One region of the Neorhizobium sp. T25_27 genome, then DNA from elsewhere that is predicted to be linked to it. Evidence: predicted binding sites of a transcription regulator. Region 1 holds the regulator's gene; each other region holds the start of a gene.
What was found. Region 1 encodes PhoB, which activates phosphate uptake and scavenging genes when phosphate is short. Its sites were predicted from a motif close to TGTCATNNANCTGTCAT; they were not measured.
Positions count from the first base shown of each region.

Region 2: the regulator PhoB is predicted to act here: its motif matches at 2,955-2,971, upstream of ppk2 (polyphosphate kinase 2).
Region 3: the regulator PhoB is predicted to act here: its motif matches at 2,491-2,507, upstream of C5J24_RS25670 (YdcH family protein).
Region 4: the regulator PhoB is predicted to act here: its motif matches at 2,791-2,807, upstream of C5J24_RS20040 (PhoX family phosphatase).

Region 1 is NZ_PVBJ01000005.1:208,059-212,119, forward strand. Features, by position in the region: gene C5J24_RS16660 (winged helix-turn-helix domain-containing protein) at 165-851, opposite strand; gene phoB (phosphate regulon transcriptional regulator PhoB) at 866-1,549, opposite strand; gene phoU (phosphate signaling complex protein PhoU) at 1,571-2,284, opposite strand; gene pstB (phosphate ABC transporter ATP-binding protein PstB) at 2,330-3,145, opposite strand; gene pstA (phosphate ABC transporter permease PstA) at 3,159-4,061, opposite strand, start outside.
Region 2 is NZ_PVBJ01000017.1:19,970-24,030, reverse strand. Features, by position in the region: gene C5J24_RS29730 (response regulator transcription factor) at 1-263, opposite strand, end outside; gene C5J24_RS29725 (L,D-transpeptidase) at 477-1,028, shown strand; gene leuC (3-isopropylmalate dehydratase large subunit) at 1,285-2,694, opposite strand; gene ppk2 (polyphosphate kinase 2) at 3,018-3,932, shown strand; gene C5J24_RS29705 (amino acid ABC transporter permease) at 4,018-4,061, opposite strand, start outside.
Region 3 is NZ_PVBJ01000011.1:170,875-174,935, reverse strand. Features, by position in the region: gene C5J24_RS25690 (tetratricopeptide repeat protein) at 1-176, opposite strand, end outside; gene C5J24_RS25685 (thiamine phosphate synthase) at 176-829, opposite strand; gene C5J24_RS25680 (sulfite exporter TauE/SafE family protein) at 949-1,719, shown strand; gene C5J24_RS25675 (helix-turn-helix transcriptional regulator) at 1,834-2,094, shown strand; gene C5J24_RS25670 (YdcH family protein) at 2,253-2,429, opposite strand; gene C5J24_RS25665 (YdcH family protein) at 2,661-2,864, shown strand; gene purE (5-(carboxyamino)imidazole ribonucleotide mutase) at 2,875-3,372, shown strand; gene C5J24_RS25655 (5-(carboxyamino)imidazole ribonucleotide synthase) at 3,369-4,061, shown strand, end outside.
Region 4 is NZ_PVBJ01000007.1:173,662-177,722, reverse strand. Features, by position in the region: gene C5J24_RS20050 (MFS transporter) at 1-1,447, opposite strand, end outside; gene C5J24_RS20045 (alpha/beta fold hydrolase) at 1,644-2,534, shown strand; gene C5J24_RS20040 (PhoX family phosphatase) at 2,870-4,061, shown strand, end outside.

The DNA.
Region 1 (4,061 bases):
GGAGAATGGAATTTCAACATTTTAGCTTCAGCTAAGTGTTAGAAATTCCAAGAGAGGGGATCCAACGCCGACGCCCACAGCAAACCCGCCAGCTTCCATGGCTATGATCCGCCGGCGGCATGAGACGGTCAGGATAAAGGTGAGCCTCGAGGCCAATGGGGGCGTCAGAAATCGCCCAATGCGTATCCGGCGCCGCGCACGGTCCGGATCACGTTGTCGGACTTGCCGAGGCTGATGACTTTGCGGAGCCGGCCGATATGGACGTCGATGGCGCGTTCATCGACGGTCGTGTCGTCGCCCCACAGGGATGCCTTGAGCTCCGAGCGGGAATAAACCTTGCCCGGTGTCCGCATCAGGAATTCAAGAAGCTTGAACTCCTTAGGCCCGAGCTTGACCTCACGTTTCTGCCGGTGAACCCGGTGGGCCTCCCGGTCGAGCGTGAGATCGCCGACCTTGAGCATGTGGTCCAGGAGGGCGGGGTTGACGCGCCTCAGCAGGTTTTTCACACGGACAACGAGTTCGACCGGGGAAAATGGCTTCATGAGGCAATCGTCGGCGCCCGCCGCCAGCGCGATGAGGTGAAGGCCTTCGCCACCCGACGGCACAAGGAGGATGATCGGAAGGCGCGACAGGATAGGGTCGAGACGGACCTCCCGGCAGACCTCGAGACCTCGCACGCCCGGAAGATCCGAACTCATGACCAGGATATCCGGCGGAACGGCTTTCAGGCGATTTGAGATCTCGGCTCCACTTGCCAGCATCGATACGACGAAGCTGTCGGCCACGAGGGCTTTCTGCAATATCAGACGGAACGACTCGTCGTCGTCGACCAACAGGACCCGCGCGCTCATCTCGTGGCCACCAACTATGTTTCCATGGAGTATCCGGCACCGCGGACGGTGCGGATGACATCCTGCATGTTGGAGAAGTTGAGTGCCTTGCGAAGTCTTCCCACATGGACGTCGACGGTACGCTCGTCGACATAGATGTCGTGGCCCCAGACGCCGTCCAGAAGCTGCGAGCGGGAGAAGACCCGCCCTGGCGCTGCCATCAGGAATTCGAGCAGGCGGAATTCGGTCGGGCCCAGACGCACTTCGCGGCTCTTGCGGTGAACGCGATGGGTTTCCCGATCGAGTTCGATATCGCCGCAGCGGAGAACGCTGGAGAGCACCTCGGGACGGGCCCGGCGCAGCATGGCCTTGACGCGGGCCATCAGTTCCGGCGTCGAGAAGGGTTTTACCACATAGTCGTCGGCGCCGGTGGCGAGGCCGCGAACACGTTCGCTCTCCTCGCCGCGGGCCGTCAGCATGATGATCGGCAGGCGCTCCGTTTCCGGGCGCATGCGCAGCCGGCGGCAGAGTTCGATGCCGGAAACACCGGGCAGCATCCAGTCCAGGATCAGAAGGTCCGGTACCCGCTCCTGAAGCCGAATTTCGGCTTCGTCGCCCCGCAAAACGGTATCGACCTCATAACCCTCGGCTTCCAGATTGTAACGAAGAAGCACGCTCAGCGCTTCTTCGTCTTCTACGACAGCGATTTTCGGCAGCATTCTTGGCCTGCTCCGTCAGTTCTATTCAGTGATCGCGCCGAGCGTGTTCGACGAGTCGTCCTTCGGACGATCGCCTTCCGGCTGGGCGCCCGTCGTCATGTAGTAGATGGTTTCGGCGATGTTGGTGGCGTGGTCGCCGATACGCTCGATGTTCTTGGCGCAGAACAGGAGATGCGTGCAGGTGGTGATGTTGCGCGGATCCTCCATCATGTAGGTGAGGAGTTCGCGGAACAGCGAGGTGTACATCGCGTCGATTTCCTCGTCGCGGCTGCGGATCGCCTCGGCCTTTTCCGCCGAACGCGTCGCGTAGACGTCGAGGACGTCCTTGAGCTGCACGAGGGCGAGATCGGAGAGATGTTCGAGGCCGCGGGCGAGTTTGCGCGGAACGCCGGTGCCCTGAACCGCGATAACGCGCTTGGCGGTGTTCTTGCCAAGGTCGCCGACGCGCTCGAGATCGGAGGCGATGCGCAGCGAACCGACGATCTCGCGAAGGTCGGCCGCAACCGGCTGGCGGCGGGCGATCGTGATGATCGCCTTGTCGCCGATCTCGCGCTCGGCGTGATCGAGGATCACGTCGTCGGAGATGACCTTCTGCGCGAGTGCGGCGTCGGAATTGACCAGCGCGCGCACAGCGTCCGAGCACATCTGCTCGGCGAGGCCACCCATCTCGGAAATGCGGCGGCTCAGGTATTTCAGTTCGTCGTCGTAAGCCGACAGGATATGGGTCGATGCCATCTTCTAGTCCTCAAAATTGATTTTCAGGCGGCACAATCGGCTGGATCAGCCGAAGCGGCCCATGATGTAATCCTGGGTGCGCTGATCGTCGGGATTGGTGAACATCTTGTCGGTGTCGTTCTCCTCGACGAGCTGGCCGAGATGGAACATGGCGGTGCGCTGCGACACGCGGGCAGCCTGCTGCATCGAGTGCGTCACGATGACGATCGTGTAGTTGGCACGCAGCTCATGGATGAGTTCTTCAACCTTGGCGGTCGCGATCGGGTCGAGAGCCGAACAGGGTTCGTCCATGAGGATGACTTCCGGCGACACGGCGATCGCACGGGCGATGCACAGACGCTGCTGCTGGCCGCCGGAGAGGCCCGTGCCGGATTCGTGCAGGCGATCCTTGACTTCGCCCCAGAGGCCGGCGCGCTGCAGGCTCGCCTCGACGATCTGGTCCATGTCGGCCTTGTTCTTGGAAAGGCCGTGGATGCGCGGACCGTAGGAAATGTTCTCGTAGATGGTCTTCGGGAACGGGTTCGGCTTCTGGAACACCATGCCGACGCGGGCGCGAAGTTCCACGACGTCGATGTTATTGTCGTAGATATCGTCCGTGTCGAGGGTGATCTTGCCGGTGACGCGGCAATTCTCGATCGTGTCGTTCATGCGGTTGAGGCAGCGCAGGAAGGTGGACTTGCCGCAGCCGGAAGGACCGATGAGAGCCGTCACAGTGTTTTCGCGGACGTTGAGGTTCACGTCGAAAAGCGCACGCTTTTCGCCGTAGTAAACCGAAACGTCCTTGCCGATCATCTTGTGGGAAGCATCGCTCATCTTTTGGTCCAGCGCCTTTTCTACTGCCGATTCTGACATCATATTCATTGTCATACTCCTTCTACCAGCGCCGCTCGAAGCGACGCCGCAAGAGAATTGCGCCAACATTCATCAGGATGAGGAACAGGAGCAGGATGATGATTGCTCCCGAGGTACGCTCGACGAACGCGCGCTCCGCTTCGTTCGCCCACATGTAGATCTGGACCGGCAGCGCCGTCGACGGGTCGAGCGGCGTGGTCGGATAGTTGGCGACGAAGGCCACCATGCCGATCAGCAGCAGCGGCGCGGTTTCGCCGAGTGCGTGGGCCAGGCCGATGATGGTGCCCGTCAGGATGCCCGGCATGGCAAGCGGCAGGACATGGTGGAAGATCGTCTGCATCTTCGATGCGCCGAGCCCGAGGGCGGCCGCCCGGATCGATGGCGGCACGGCCTTCAGTGCCGCGCGGGTCGCGATGATGATCGTCGGCAGCGTCATGAGGGTGAGCACCAGACCGCCGACGAAGGAGGCGGAACGCGGCAGGCCCATGAAGTTGACGAAGACCGCCAGACCGAGAAGACCGTAGACGATCGAGGGAACGGCCGCGAGATTGTTGATATTCACCTCGATCAGGTCGGTGAACTTGTTCTTCGGGGCGAACTCCTCGAGATAGATCGAGGCGGCGACGCCGATCGGCAGCGCCAGGACAAGCACGATCAGCATCATGTAGAACGAGCCGATGAGCGCGACGCCGACGCCAGCCGCTTCCGGACGGCTCGATGCGCCGTTGACGAAAATGCCGCTGTTGAAATGCTTGGCAAGCGCTCCGCTGTCGGAGAGCTGGGTCATCCAGCCGAGCTGCTGGTCGTTGATCTTGCGGTTCTCCTGGCCGACGTTGAGGTCGATCTGGCCCTTGTAGGCCGAGTCGATATCGCCGGAAGCGAGCAGTCTTACCGTCTGCGTCGTGCCGATGATCGCCGGATTGGC
Region 2 (4,061 bases), on a different contig from region 1:
TCGGTGTCGTGGCCGGTCAGCATGATGATCGGCGCCTTGAAGCCATTCTTGCGCAGCAGTTTCACCGCCTCGCGGCCGTCCATGTCCGGCAGGCCGACATCCATGATCAGCAGGTCGATCTGGGCATTCTTGGCGGTCTGCAGCGCCTTGGCCGCATTCGCCTCCTGGAGGATTGCGAACTCGTCATAGAACGACAACTGCTCGACAAGCGTCTCGCGCAGATCGTCGTCGTCGTCCACCAGGAGTATCGTGCGCGCTGCCATGCGTTCTTGCCTTTCGTCTCGCCGTTGCGTCCAGACTGCTGTTGCAGCCAATCGAAGCGCATTTAGGGCTCCTCGACCTAAATCCCTACAGCATCGACCCAAAAATCGGAATCGATTTTCGGAAAGTACGATGTTTCGATTCAATATGCGCAGCGCTTTAGTGTGCTATGAATTCAAACGAAATCATATTCAAAGCAAAACCTTGTGAGAGAAATGCAGCGTTTTCGCGAGGGAAATCACAAAAAGACGGCTGTCGTCACCGTTCGCACCGCGCCGCGCGACCGGGGCCGTGCGATCGTCTCCTTCGGCGGCATCACCGTGCCGGCGGCACTCGGGCGGTCCGGCACCTCTCCCTTCAAGCGGGAAGGGGACGGTGCAACGCCGATCGCGCCGATGCGCCTCCTCAACGGCTATGTCCGTGGGGACCGCGTGACGCTGCCCCCGACGCCGCTTTCGATGACGCGCATCGGTAAAGACCTGCTGTGGTGCGACCAGCCGGAGCACCCGTCGTATAATCGCCCGGTGAGGGCACCGTTCCGGCCAAGCCATGAGGAGATGATGCGGGCCGACGGGCTCTACGACATCTGCCTCGTGCTCGACTGGAACGTCACCTCGCGAGCCCGCAACCGGGGTTCAGCAATCTTCTTCCACCTGATCAAGCCCGGCTACCAGCCGACCGCCGGCTGCATCGCCGTCAGCCTTCCCGACATGAAACGGCTGATCCGCTTCATGCGCAAGGGTACGGTGGTGAGGGTGCTGGGGTAAGATAGCGGCCTGCCCCCTCACCAACAAAATCTAAGACTTAGCTGCGCTAAGATCTTGATTTTGTAACCTCTCCCGCAAGGGGAGAGGTAGGCTGCGGCAGCGCGGCTGCTCTATCTCTCCCCTTGCGGGAGAGAAAGCGATTTCAACATCTTAGCTTCAGCTAAGTGTTAGAAATCGCAAGTGAGGGGACCGCTTGCCCGAAACGAAAATGCCCGGCGCGAAAGCCGGGCATTTCGAAGTCAAATTCTCGAAAAGCCTACTTCCACTCGCGGATATCGACGAAGTGGCCGGCGACCGCGGCTGCGGCGGCCATGGCCGGCGAGACGAGATGGGTGCGGCCCTTGTAACCCTGGCGGCCTTCGAAATTGCGGTTTGAGGTGGAGGCGCAACGCTCGCCCGGCTTCAGGCGGTCGTCGTTCATCGCCAGGCACATTGAACAGCCCGGCTCGCGCCATTCGAAACCGGCATCCTTGAAGATCTTGTCGAGGCCTTCGGCTTCCGCCTGTTCCTTGACGATGCCCGAGCCCGGGACGACCATGGCGGACACGGTCGATGCAACGGTGCGGCCTTCGACAACCTTGGCCGCGGCGCGCAGGTCTTCGATGCGGCCGTTGGTGCAGGAGCCGATGAAGACGCGGTCGATGGCGATATCGGTGATCTTGGTGCCCGGCTTCAGGCCCATATAGTCCAGAGCGCGCCATTTCGAGGTGCGCTTGGTTTCGTCCGGGATATCGTCCGGGTTCGGAACGGAACCCTCAACCGAGATGACGTCTTCCGGCGAGGAGCCCCAGGAGACGATCGGCGGCAGGTTGGCGGCGTCGAGCACGACCACCTTGTCGAAATGCGCGCCTTCGTCCGTCTGCAGCGTCTTCCAGTAGTCGAGCGCCATGTCCCAGGCCTTGCCCTTCGGGGCGCGCGGCTTGTCCTTGATATACTCGAAGGTCTTTTCGTCCGGCGCGATCAGGCCGGCGCGGGCGCCACCTTCGATCGTCATGTTGCAGACCGTCATGCGGCCTTCCATGGAGAGCGCGCGGATCGCCTCACCGGCGAACTCGATGACGTGGCCGGTGCCGCCGGCGGTGCCGATCTCGCCGATGATGGCAAGGATGATGTCCTTGGCGGTGACGCCCGGCGGCAGCTGGCCGTCGACGCGCACCAGCATGTTCTTCGCCTTCTTCTGCACCAGCGTCTGGGTGGCGAGCACGTGCTCGACTTCAGACGTGCCGATGCCGTGCGCCAGCGCGCCGAAGGCGCCGTGGGTCGAGGTGTGGCTGTCGCCGCAGACGATGGTCATGCCCGGCAGGGTGAAACCCTGTTCAGGGCCGACGATGTGGACGATGCCCTGGCGGACGTCCTTTTCCGAATAATATTCGACGCCGAAATCACGGGCGTTCTGGGCAAGCGCTTCCACCTGGATGCGGCTTTCCTCGTTCTTGATGCCTTCGTGGCGGTCGGCCGTGGTCGGGACGTTATGGTCGACGACGGCGAGCGTCTTTTCCGGTGCACGGACCTTGCGGCCGGCAATGCGCAGGCCCTCGAAAGCCTGCGGCGACGTCACCTCGTGAACGAGGTGACGGTCGATGTAGAGAAGACAGGTGTGGTTCTCGTCCTCGGAAACGACGTGGTCGTCCCAGATCTTGTCGTAAAGGGTGCGGGGTGCGCTCATGGCTGCTGTCCGTAAAGCTGACTGAAACAGGAAATGGGTGTCCGGCAGCTTAGGGCTGCCGCAAGCTGAGACAATCAGCTAAGTCGGTCGCAAAGCGCCCCGGATACCCGCGCGAAAAACCGTGCCGGCAGACGTTTGTGGTCCTGCAGCACGACGATATGGTTCGCGAGGCATCCGAATTTCGATCCCATGGCCGCTGCAATAGCAGTTTCCGAAGAAATCGGCAATCGAATTGCTTCGCAGAAAATCTGTCGCATCTCTGTCATAAAGCTTTCGCGGAAACGTGGTTGATCTGAGTTTCCATAAAAGGAGGAATGCCCACCATGTCCGAACCCATGCAAGACCAGCTCAGCCGCATCAAGGAAGAGATCGCCGACAGCTTCGATGAAGAGCTGGAAATGCAGATGGAAGAGGACCGGCTCGACGAGCTGGTCGCCGAGGGCATGTCTGAGCCCGCCGAGGCGACGATCGACCGCCGAATCTATTTCCGCGAGCTCTTCCGCCTCCAGCACGAACTGGTCCGCCTGCAGGACTGGGTGCAGTACAAGAAGCTGAAGATGGTCGTGCTGTTCGAAGGTCGCGACTCGGCCGGCAAGGGCGGCGCCATCAAGCGCGTCACCCAGCGCCTCAACCCGCGTGTCGCCCGCGTCGTCGCGCTGCCGGCGCCGACCGAGCGCGAACAGAACCAATGGTATTTCCAGCGCTACGTCCCGCACCTGCCGACCGCCGGCGAAATGGTGATGTTCGACCGCTCCTGGTACAACCGCGCCGGCGTCGAGCGGGTGATGGGCTTCTGCACCAAGGACGAGCTGGAAGAGTTCTTCCGCTCGGTGCCGGAATTCGAACGCATGCTGGTCCGCTCGGGCATCATCCTCGTCAAATACTGGTTCTCGATTACCGACGAAGAGCAGGAATTCCGCTTCAAGATGCGCATCCACGATCCGTTGAAGCAGTGGAAGCTGTCGCCGATGGACCTCGAAAGCCGCGTCCACTGGGAAGAATATACCAAGGCCAAGGAGGAGATGCTCCAGCGCACCCACATCCCGGAAGCGCCCTGGTGGGTGGTGCAGGCCGTCGACAAGAAGAAGGCGCGGCTCAACATGATCTCCCATCTTCTCGCCCAGGTGCCTTACGAGACCGTGCCGAAGGAGCAGATCGACCTGCCGGGCCGCGTCCGGAACGACGATTACATCCGCCATCCGGTGCCGGCGGACATGTACGTGCCGGAAGTGTACTGAATAAAACTGCGCCCTGCCGTCGTTGACGCCGCAGGCGCTCGGCAGAGACTGAAACGGCGAGGCGGCCTTCGGGCCGCCTTTTGCGTTAGCGCTCCGTCCTCCTCCGCAAACGTCCTTCGATGCCGCGCA
Region 3 (4,061 bases), on a different contig from region 1:
TGGGTCTCGACCCGCCCTTTTTTCATTGGCTGGAAATCGGGCTCCACGGGCCGGGTCACCGCCCTGGAATTCGCCTGCGCCAGCGCAAGACAAGGCATCGCCGCCGAAGCGATGAGTGTCGCCAGCAGCCCTTTCAGAATCACGCGGGAAAGGCGGTTCGACGGCATGGGCTCCATCAAGCCTCAAACCGTGGCGCTTTTTCGTCCAGAATTGCGTTGACTTCAGCGACCGCGGCACCGGGGCCCTGGGGGCTGGAAAAGACCGCTCCCTTGAGCGCCACGAACTCCGCGCCGGTCTCCGCGACGGCAAGCGCCGAGGAGGTATCGGTGCCGCCCATGACGATGCAGGGGATCTCGATCATCGATGCCCACCACTCGCCGAGCGCGAGGTTTTTCGGATGTGCTTCCGGCTTGATGTCGCCATCGAGCTTGCCGAAGAAGATATAGTCGGGACGATGTTCACCGATTGCAAGCGCCTGATGCCGGTCGCCCGCCCCGCCGGTGCCGACGATCATCTTCGGCACGAATTTCTCGATCGCCTCCCCCAGCTCGGTGAGGTCACCGCCAAGATGCAGGCCATCCGCCTTGATGCGTCCGGCCACCCGGCTGTCGCCGGAAATCAGCGCCGCAGCGCCCGCCGCCTGGATCAGTTCGACCAGCGCTTCCGCACGCTTCTGGAACGCCTGGTCGTCGAGCCCGTATTGCGGCACGATCACCGACGCGACGTCGCCGCCTGCAAGCGCTGCTTCGAGATCCTTGGCCTGCTGATCGGCATCGTCATATTGCGGCACGATCAGCACGAGGCGGCAGCGGTCTTTCTGTCCGGTCATGTTTCTTCCCGTTCGGCGGATATCGGTTTGCGAAAATCCGCACTCGTTTTCTGTCCGCAAATTCGATAGACCGGACCGCCTGCCGGATCAACCATTCCCTCATCGACCTCCGAGTCTTCATGCCCGATACGCTTAGCTTCGCGTTCTTCACCTTCGCCATCCCCGCCGTCCTGCTTGTCGGCCTCTCGAAAGGAGGCATCGGCGGCGCTATCGGTCTGCTCGGCGTGCCGCTGATGTCGCTTGCCGTCGATCCGGTCAAGGCGGCGGCGATCTTCCTGCCGATCCTGATCGTCATGGACATCGTCGCATTATGGTCATGGCGGAACTTCAACGACCCCAGGACGCTGCTGGTGATCCTGCCCGGTGGCATCATCGGCATCGCGCTCGGATGGGCAACGTCGGCCTATGTCTCGGACGATGCGCTGCGCCTCGTCATCGCGGTTGCGACGATCCTGTTTACCGTGCGCTACTTCTGGCAGGTCTACGGCCCGCGATCCAACCAGCCGAGGGCTCCCCTGCCGCATCGCCCGGGAGCCGCCACCTTCTGGGGCGCCCTGTCCGGTTACGCGAGCTTCGTCGCCCATGCCGGCGGGCCGCCGTTCCAGATCTACGTCCTGCCGATGCGGCTCGATCCGAAAGCCTATACCGGCGCCAGCATCCGCTTCTTCGCGATCGTCAATGCGGTCAAGGTCATCCCTTACTTCTTCCTCGGCGCACTCGACTCCGAAAACCTCACCATCTCCGCAACCCTTCTACCGGTCGCCCTGATCGCGACCATGATCGGCGCGGCCATCGTCAAGCATCTGAAGGCGGAAACCTTCTATCCGATGACTTACGGTCTGGCATTCTGTGCGGGATTGAAACTGCTGTGGGACGGCCTGCCGTTCTGACCCGGCAAAGCGAGCGCGATGCAGCTAAAAAAGCAACGCAAAATAAGGCGAGCAACATTGTTGCGATGCACAATAAATCTTGCCGTTATCGAGCGTTTACCGTAAGTTCAACGCATGACAACCGTTGACCCCTTTGCAGCCATAGCTGATCCTAACCGGCGGTATCTGCTGGAGGAATTGCGGCGCGCGCCGAGAACCGTAAACGAACTTGCGCAAGGCCTGCCGATCAGCCGGCCCGCGGTGTCGCAGCATTTGAAGGCTCTTCTGGATAGCAATCTGGTGAATGTGACGGCGGAAGGCACGCGGCGCATCTATTCCGTCAACAGCAAGGGCTTCGACAGGCTGAACCTGTGGCTGGATCAGTTCTGGTCGTGACGACCGGCTTTTAAACCGTGGGAATTGTGGCTCCCTTCCACGACCAGAACCTTGTCATTGTTATTTCTGGGTTATTTCTGGATTATTGGTTTGCCGCTTTTATTATTCGCCTCTGACTGATGAAACAATGGGCGAGCGGCGCTTCTCCTACTGAGGAACTAATGACGCGTGGTTGCCTTAAGGCGCTGCATTTGGTCCTTGATGCGCAGCTTGCGCCGCTTGAGGTCGGCTATTTCACGGTCGTCGGCGGAGGGGGACGCGAGAACGGTCTGGAGCTCCTCCTCCAATGCACCGTGCTTCTTTTCAAGCGATGCGATATGAGCCTGGACGGTCATGTGGCATGTTCCTTCCTTAGTCACCTACCACGGCATTCCCTAATGCCGAGGCTTCAGGTTTACGAAGGAAGTGTGACACGATCGGCCGGCTTTGTCGAAGGTGAAATCATGGTTTGAAGTGGGCAAATTCGTGACCTTGTCTAACTTCCCGTTAACGCGGTTTGGTGGTAGAGGCTTGCGGAGAATGCCGGCGACCGCTGAAATGCCGGGCGTGAGAATGGGGACTGGAATATGGCAGATCAGGAACAGGCGGATGTCCGGCTGGTGCTCGCGAAACTTCGACAGGAACACGAGGATTACGACGCCGCCATCAATGCCATGATCCAGGTCGGCTGCGACGCTCTTCGCGTGCAGCGCATGAAGAAGAAGAAACTGTCCCTGAAAGACAAGATGACTCAGCTCGAAGACCAGATTGTTCCGGACATCATCGCTTAAGGGTCCCGCCATGTCTGAAAGACCTGCCGTCGCCATCATCATGGGCAGCCAGTCCGACTGGGAGACCATGAAGAACGCCGCCGACACGCTGGAGGCGCTCGATATCGGTTACGAGGCCCGTATCATATCGGCGCATCGCACGCCGGAGCGGATGATGCAATTTGCCAAGGGCGCCCGTGCGGAAGGTTTCCAGGTCATCATCGCCGGTGCCGGCGGTGCGGCCCACCTGCCCGGCATGACCGCCGCCATGACCCCGCTTCCGGTTTTCGGCGTGCCGGTTCAGTCGAAGGCGCTGTCCGGCCAGGACAGCCTGCTGTCGATCGTCCAGATGCCGGCCGGCATTCCGGTCGGCACTCTTGCCATCGGCCGGGCCGGCGCCATCAACGCCGCCCTGCTGGCCGCCGCGGTTCTCGCCCTCAACGACGACGAGATCGCCGATCGGCTCGACGAATGGCGCGCCCGCCAGAGTGCGGCCGTTGCAGACTACCCAATCGACGAGGCTCCATGACTGTCCACACGATCGGCATCATCGGCGGCGGCCAGCTCGGCCGCATGCTGGCCATGGCCGCAGCCCGGCTGAACTTCCGCACGATCGTGCTCGAACCGCAGGCCGACTGCCCGGCAGCCCAGGTCGCCAACGCCCAGATCACTGCCGCCTATGACGATCCGGCAGCGCTCGCCGAACTCGCCAGCCGCTGCGACGTCGTCACCTACGAATTCGAGAACGTGCCGGTCACCGCCGCCGAGGCGCTGCAGCGCTCGGTTCCGGTTTATCCGCCGGCCAAGGCGCTCGATATGTCGCAGGACCGGCTGACCGAAAAGCGCTTCCTGAATTCCTGCGGCATCGAGACCGCCCGATTCCATGCCGTTGACGGCCAGTCCGACCTTGAAAAGGCGCTCGCCGATTTCGGCGGCCAGGGCGTCCTGAAGACCCGCCGCATGGGTTATGACGGCAAGGGTCAGCGCGTCTTCCGTTCCGTCGACGACAAGCCGGCCGGGGCCTATGATGCGCTCGGAGGCGTTCCGCTGATTCTGGAAAGCTTCGTGCCCTTCGAGCGCGAAGTGTCGATCATCGCCGCCCGAGCCATAGACGGCACGGTCGCTTGCTACGATCCGGCCGAAAACGTCCACCGCAACGGCATTCTCCACACCTCCACCCTGCCCGCAAGGGTTTCCGAGGCGACGGCGAAGACCGCC
Region 4 (4,061 bases), on a different contig from region 1:
TGGCAAAGCCTGTCGAGAAAGACTGGCGGGCCGCGTCAAGCCAGGCCGGCACGACGCTCTCTTGAAGAGCCCTTGCGGTTTCGACGGCGCCGCCGATCGTCGTTTTCACCGCTGCCCTCTCAGCGGCATCGAGGCCTGCAACATTCACCCCGTCCATCAGCATGCGATAGATCAAGGTGCCGAGGCTGCCGAGCAACGCGATGCCCAGCGCGCCACCGAATTCGGCACTTGTCTCCGAAATCGCCGAGGCGGAGCCCGACTTTTCCGGCGGCGCGCTTCCGACGATCAGGCCGGTTGTCGTCAGCACGACCGGCACGAAACCGACGGCGATCACCATGGTTGCGCCGAGAACTCCGAACAGGCTTTCGCAATAGGCGGCGATCGACATCAGAAACATGCCCGCAGAGTTTATCAGCAGGCCCAGCAATACGGTACGGACCGGGCCGAAACGGTTGGTGAACCGATAGGCTTGCAAGGACATGACTGTGAAGACGATCGATGAGGGAACCGACCAGAGAGCCGCTTCGAGCGGTGTGAGGCCAAGCACGAACTGGAGGAACAGGTTCTGGTAAAGAAAGACGCCGAACACGAAGAACATCCCGGCAAGGTTTACCAGAAGCGAGGCCGTGAAGGCGGGCAGAGCAAAGAGCTTCAGATCGATCAGGGGATCCGGCAGGGTTTTCTGACGGCGCACGAACAGCCAGCCGACAATGAGCCCGCCGCCGATGGGAAGCAGATGACGAATGTCAAAACCGTCTGCCGCCACGTGCTTGAAGCCATAGATGATTGGCAGCACGGTGGCGAGCGACAGCAGTACGCTCAGGAGGTCAAGCCTGGCGCCGTCCGCGCTCTTGTATTCCGGCAGCAGGATGGGAGCTGCTATCAGCAGGATGAGCATGACCGGGATGTTGATGAGAAATACCGCCCCCCAGTGGAAATATTGCAGCAGAAAGCCGCCCAGGAGCGGCCCGATCAGGCCACCGAGGGCGAAAGCCGTGCCCCAAATTCCGATGGCGCGGTTACGTTCCGCCTCGTTGCTGAACAGGTTGACGATCAGCGACAAAGTTGAGGGTGCGATCGTCGCGCCGGCAATGCCGAGAAGCGCCCGCGACACGATGAGCTGTTGCGCGGTGGTAGAAAAGGCCGCAAGTGCCGAGGCGACGCCGAAGGCGGCGGCTCCGATCAGCAGCACGCGGCGACGACCGATCCGATCTCCCAGCGTACCCATCGTGACCAGGAAGCCGGCAACCATGAAGCCGTAGATGTCGTTGATCCAGAGGAGTTCGGAGGCCGACGGGTCGAGATCTGCGACGATCGCGGGAATGGCCAGGAACAGGATGGACAGATCCATCGAATAGATGAGGCAGGCAATCGAGAGCACGCAGACCCCGATCCACTCCCTGCGTCCGGCAAGGTTCTGGCCTGCTTTGGCACTTCCGGTATGCATGGAACTCCTCCTATAGCGGCGGCGGCAATGTGGCGCGCCAGATGATAAATGGCAACGCTCCAACCTTATCGCGCCCGGTTGGAGATGCCCCGATCCAGCCAGATGCGGTCACGACGGGGCGGACGGCAGGATTTTCAGGTGAACCAATTCACTCCTTGAATGTTGACATGCGGGTCAGAAAAACGAGGAGGTCGGCATGCTTGACGTGCAAAAGGCCAGGCATCAGACAGTCAAAGTAGATGGGGTAGACCTGTTCTATCGCGAGGCAGGGCGACGCGATGCGCCCGGTCTGCTGCTGCTCCATGGCCAACCCAGCTCATCCTACAGTTTCCGTGACGTCATCAGTCCCCTGGCGAGCGTCGCGCGGGTCGTTGCGCCCGATCTGCCCGGCTTCGGCTTTACGGAGGCACCCCACGACTACGAGTACACGTTCGACGCCATGGCGCGGACGGTCGATGCCTTGACGCGGGAAATCGGGTTGGAGCGGTTCTTCCTCTATATCCACGATTTCGGGGCGCCGGTCGCCTACTATCTGGCGCTGGCACGACCCGACCGCGTACTTGGGCTCATCATTCAGAACGGCAATGCCCATGAGGAAGGCCTCGGCCCAGTTTGGGGCGCCAGCAAAGCCTACTGGGCGGAACCTACCCTGGAGAACCGCGCGAGCCTGCCCGAATGGCTGAATTTCGAGGGGGTGCGGCACACATATGTTGGCGACATCCCAGATAGGCTCAAGCCGCAGTTCGCGCCGGAAGGCTGGCATCTCGACTGGGAACGGATGAGCCGACCCGGACTGGTCGAAATACAGTTTCGCATCTTCTGCAACTATGGCCGCTACGTCGCCCGCTTTCCGGAGATTTCGGCCTATCATCGCGATCACCAGCCGCCGGCGCTGCTAGTCTGGGGGCGGCACGACCCCTATTTCGAGCTCGATGAGGTAATGGCTTATGCCCGCGAGCTCAACCGATTGGATATGCATATTTACGACGGGGCGCATCTTCTGCTTGAGACGCATCATCAGGAATGCGCCGCCCTTATATGCGAGTTCATCGTAAATTCACAGAGCGCAATGCCCAAGTCGACATGACCCCACCGAGATCAAGATGGGTCCGAACCGGCCGGTTTTCGATCTTTTTCGCCCACTGACGCACACAGGACGGTGGCTGAGGCGCTGTTCGGCATAGGCTGCCGCATCGAGAACTTGCTTACCGCGCGGCGGGCTCCACCCTCCCCTGAAATACACTCCCTTGAAGGCCTCGCCCGCAGCGGTAACACTTATGGTTTCGCCGGCTTCAAAAAGATTTGGAACCCCTGAGACAAGAGAGGGACGGCGCGGCGATGCCTGTCGCATACCTGTAATAGTGTAACTTTAGGTTAGAACGGCTCCAGACTTGGGGCAAATCCTAACTTAGAGGCGAGCCAATGAACGAGCACACTTCCCAGAAGATATTCCCGACGACTCAGCTTGAAGACGCGGATGGCGATGGCCACAACACGAGCGTCAACCCGACCATGGGTGAAATCATCGGCAAGCGTTTCTCGCGCCGGAATTTTCTGCAGGGTTCGCTCGCCGTCTCGGCTATCGCGGCCACGGTCAGCCCGGTCGCCCTGATGAGCGCCGACGAGGCCCGTGCCCAGGACAAGAGCGGGTCCGCCTTCAAGTTCACCGAAGTGGAAGCCGGCGTTGATGCCAGCCACCACGTGGCCGATGGTTATGACGCCGACATCCTTCTGCGCTGGGGCGATGCCGTCCTACCCGGCGCGCCGAAATTCGATCCGACCAAACAGACGGCCGATGCGCAGAGCAAGCAGTTCGGCTACAACAACGACTATGTCGGCTACATTCCGCTCGAAGGTTCGAGCGAGCACGGCCTGCTCGTCGTCAATCACGAATACACCAACCCGCACCTGATGTTCCCAGGCCTCGTCAAGGTCGTGGATGGCAAGATCAAGCAGGGCACGCTCAGCAAGGAGCAGGTGGATGTCGAAATGGCGGCCCATGGCGGCACCATCGTCGAAATCCGCAAGGCCGGCGGCAAGTGGCAGGTCGTCACCGACGGCAAATACAATCGCCGTATCACTGCCAACACGCCGATGGAAATTACCGGCCCGGCCGCCGGCAACGATCGCCTGAAAACCAATGTCGATGCGACTGGCACGCGCGCCATCGGCACGATCAACAACTGCGCCGGCGGCGTCACGCCGTGGGGCACCTACATCATGGCGGAAGAGAATTTCCATGGCTATTTCTCCGGCAAGCTGCCGGAAGGCCACAAAGAGGCCGCCAACTACAAGCGTTACGGCGTTCCGGAAGGCAGCTACGAGTGGGCCAATTTCTACGACCGCTACGATCTCGCCAAGGAGCCGAACGAGCCGAACCGCTTCGGCTGGATCGTCGAAGTGGATGTCATGGACCCGGCCTCCACGCCGAAAAAGCGTACAGCGCTCGGCCGCACCAAGCACGAGGGCGCCGAATCGATCGTCGCCAAGAACGGCAAGGTCGTCTTCTATCTCGGTGACGACGAACGGTTCGACTATGTCTACAAGTTCGTGACTGAAGGCACGTTCAACCCGAACGACCGCGCAGCCAACATGAACCTGCTCGACAACGGAA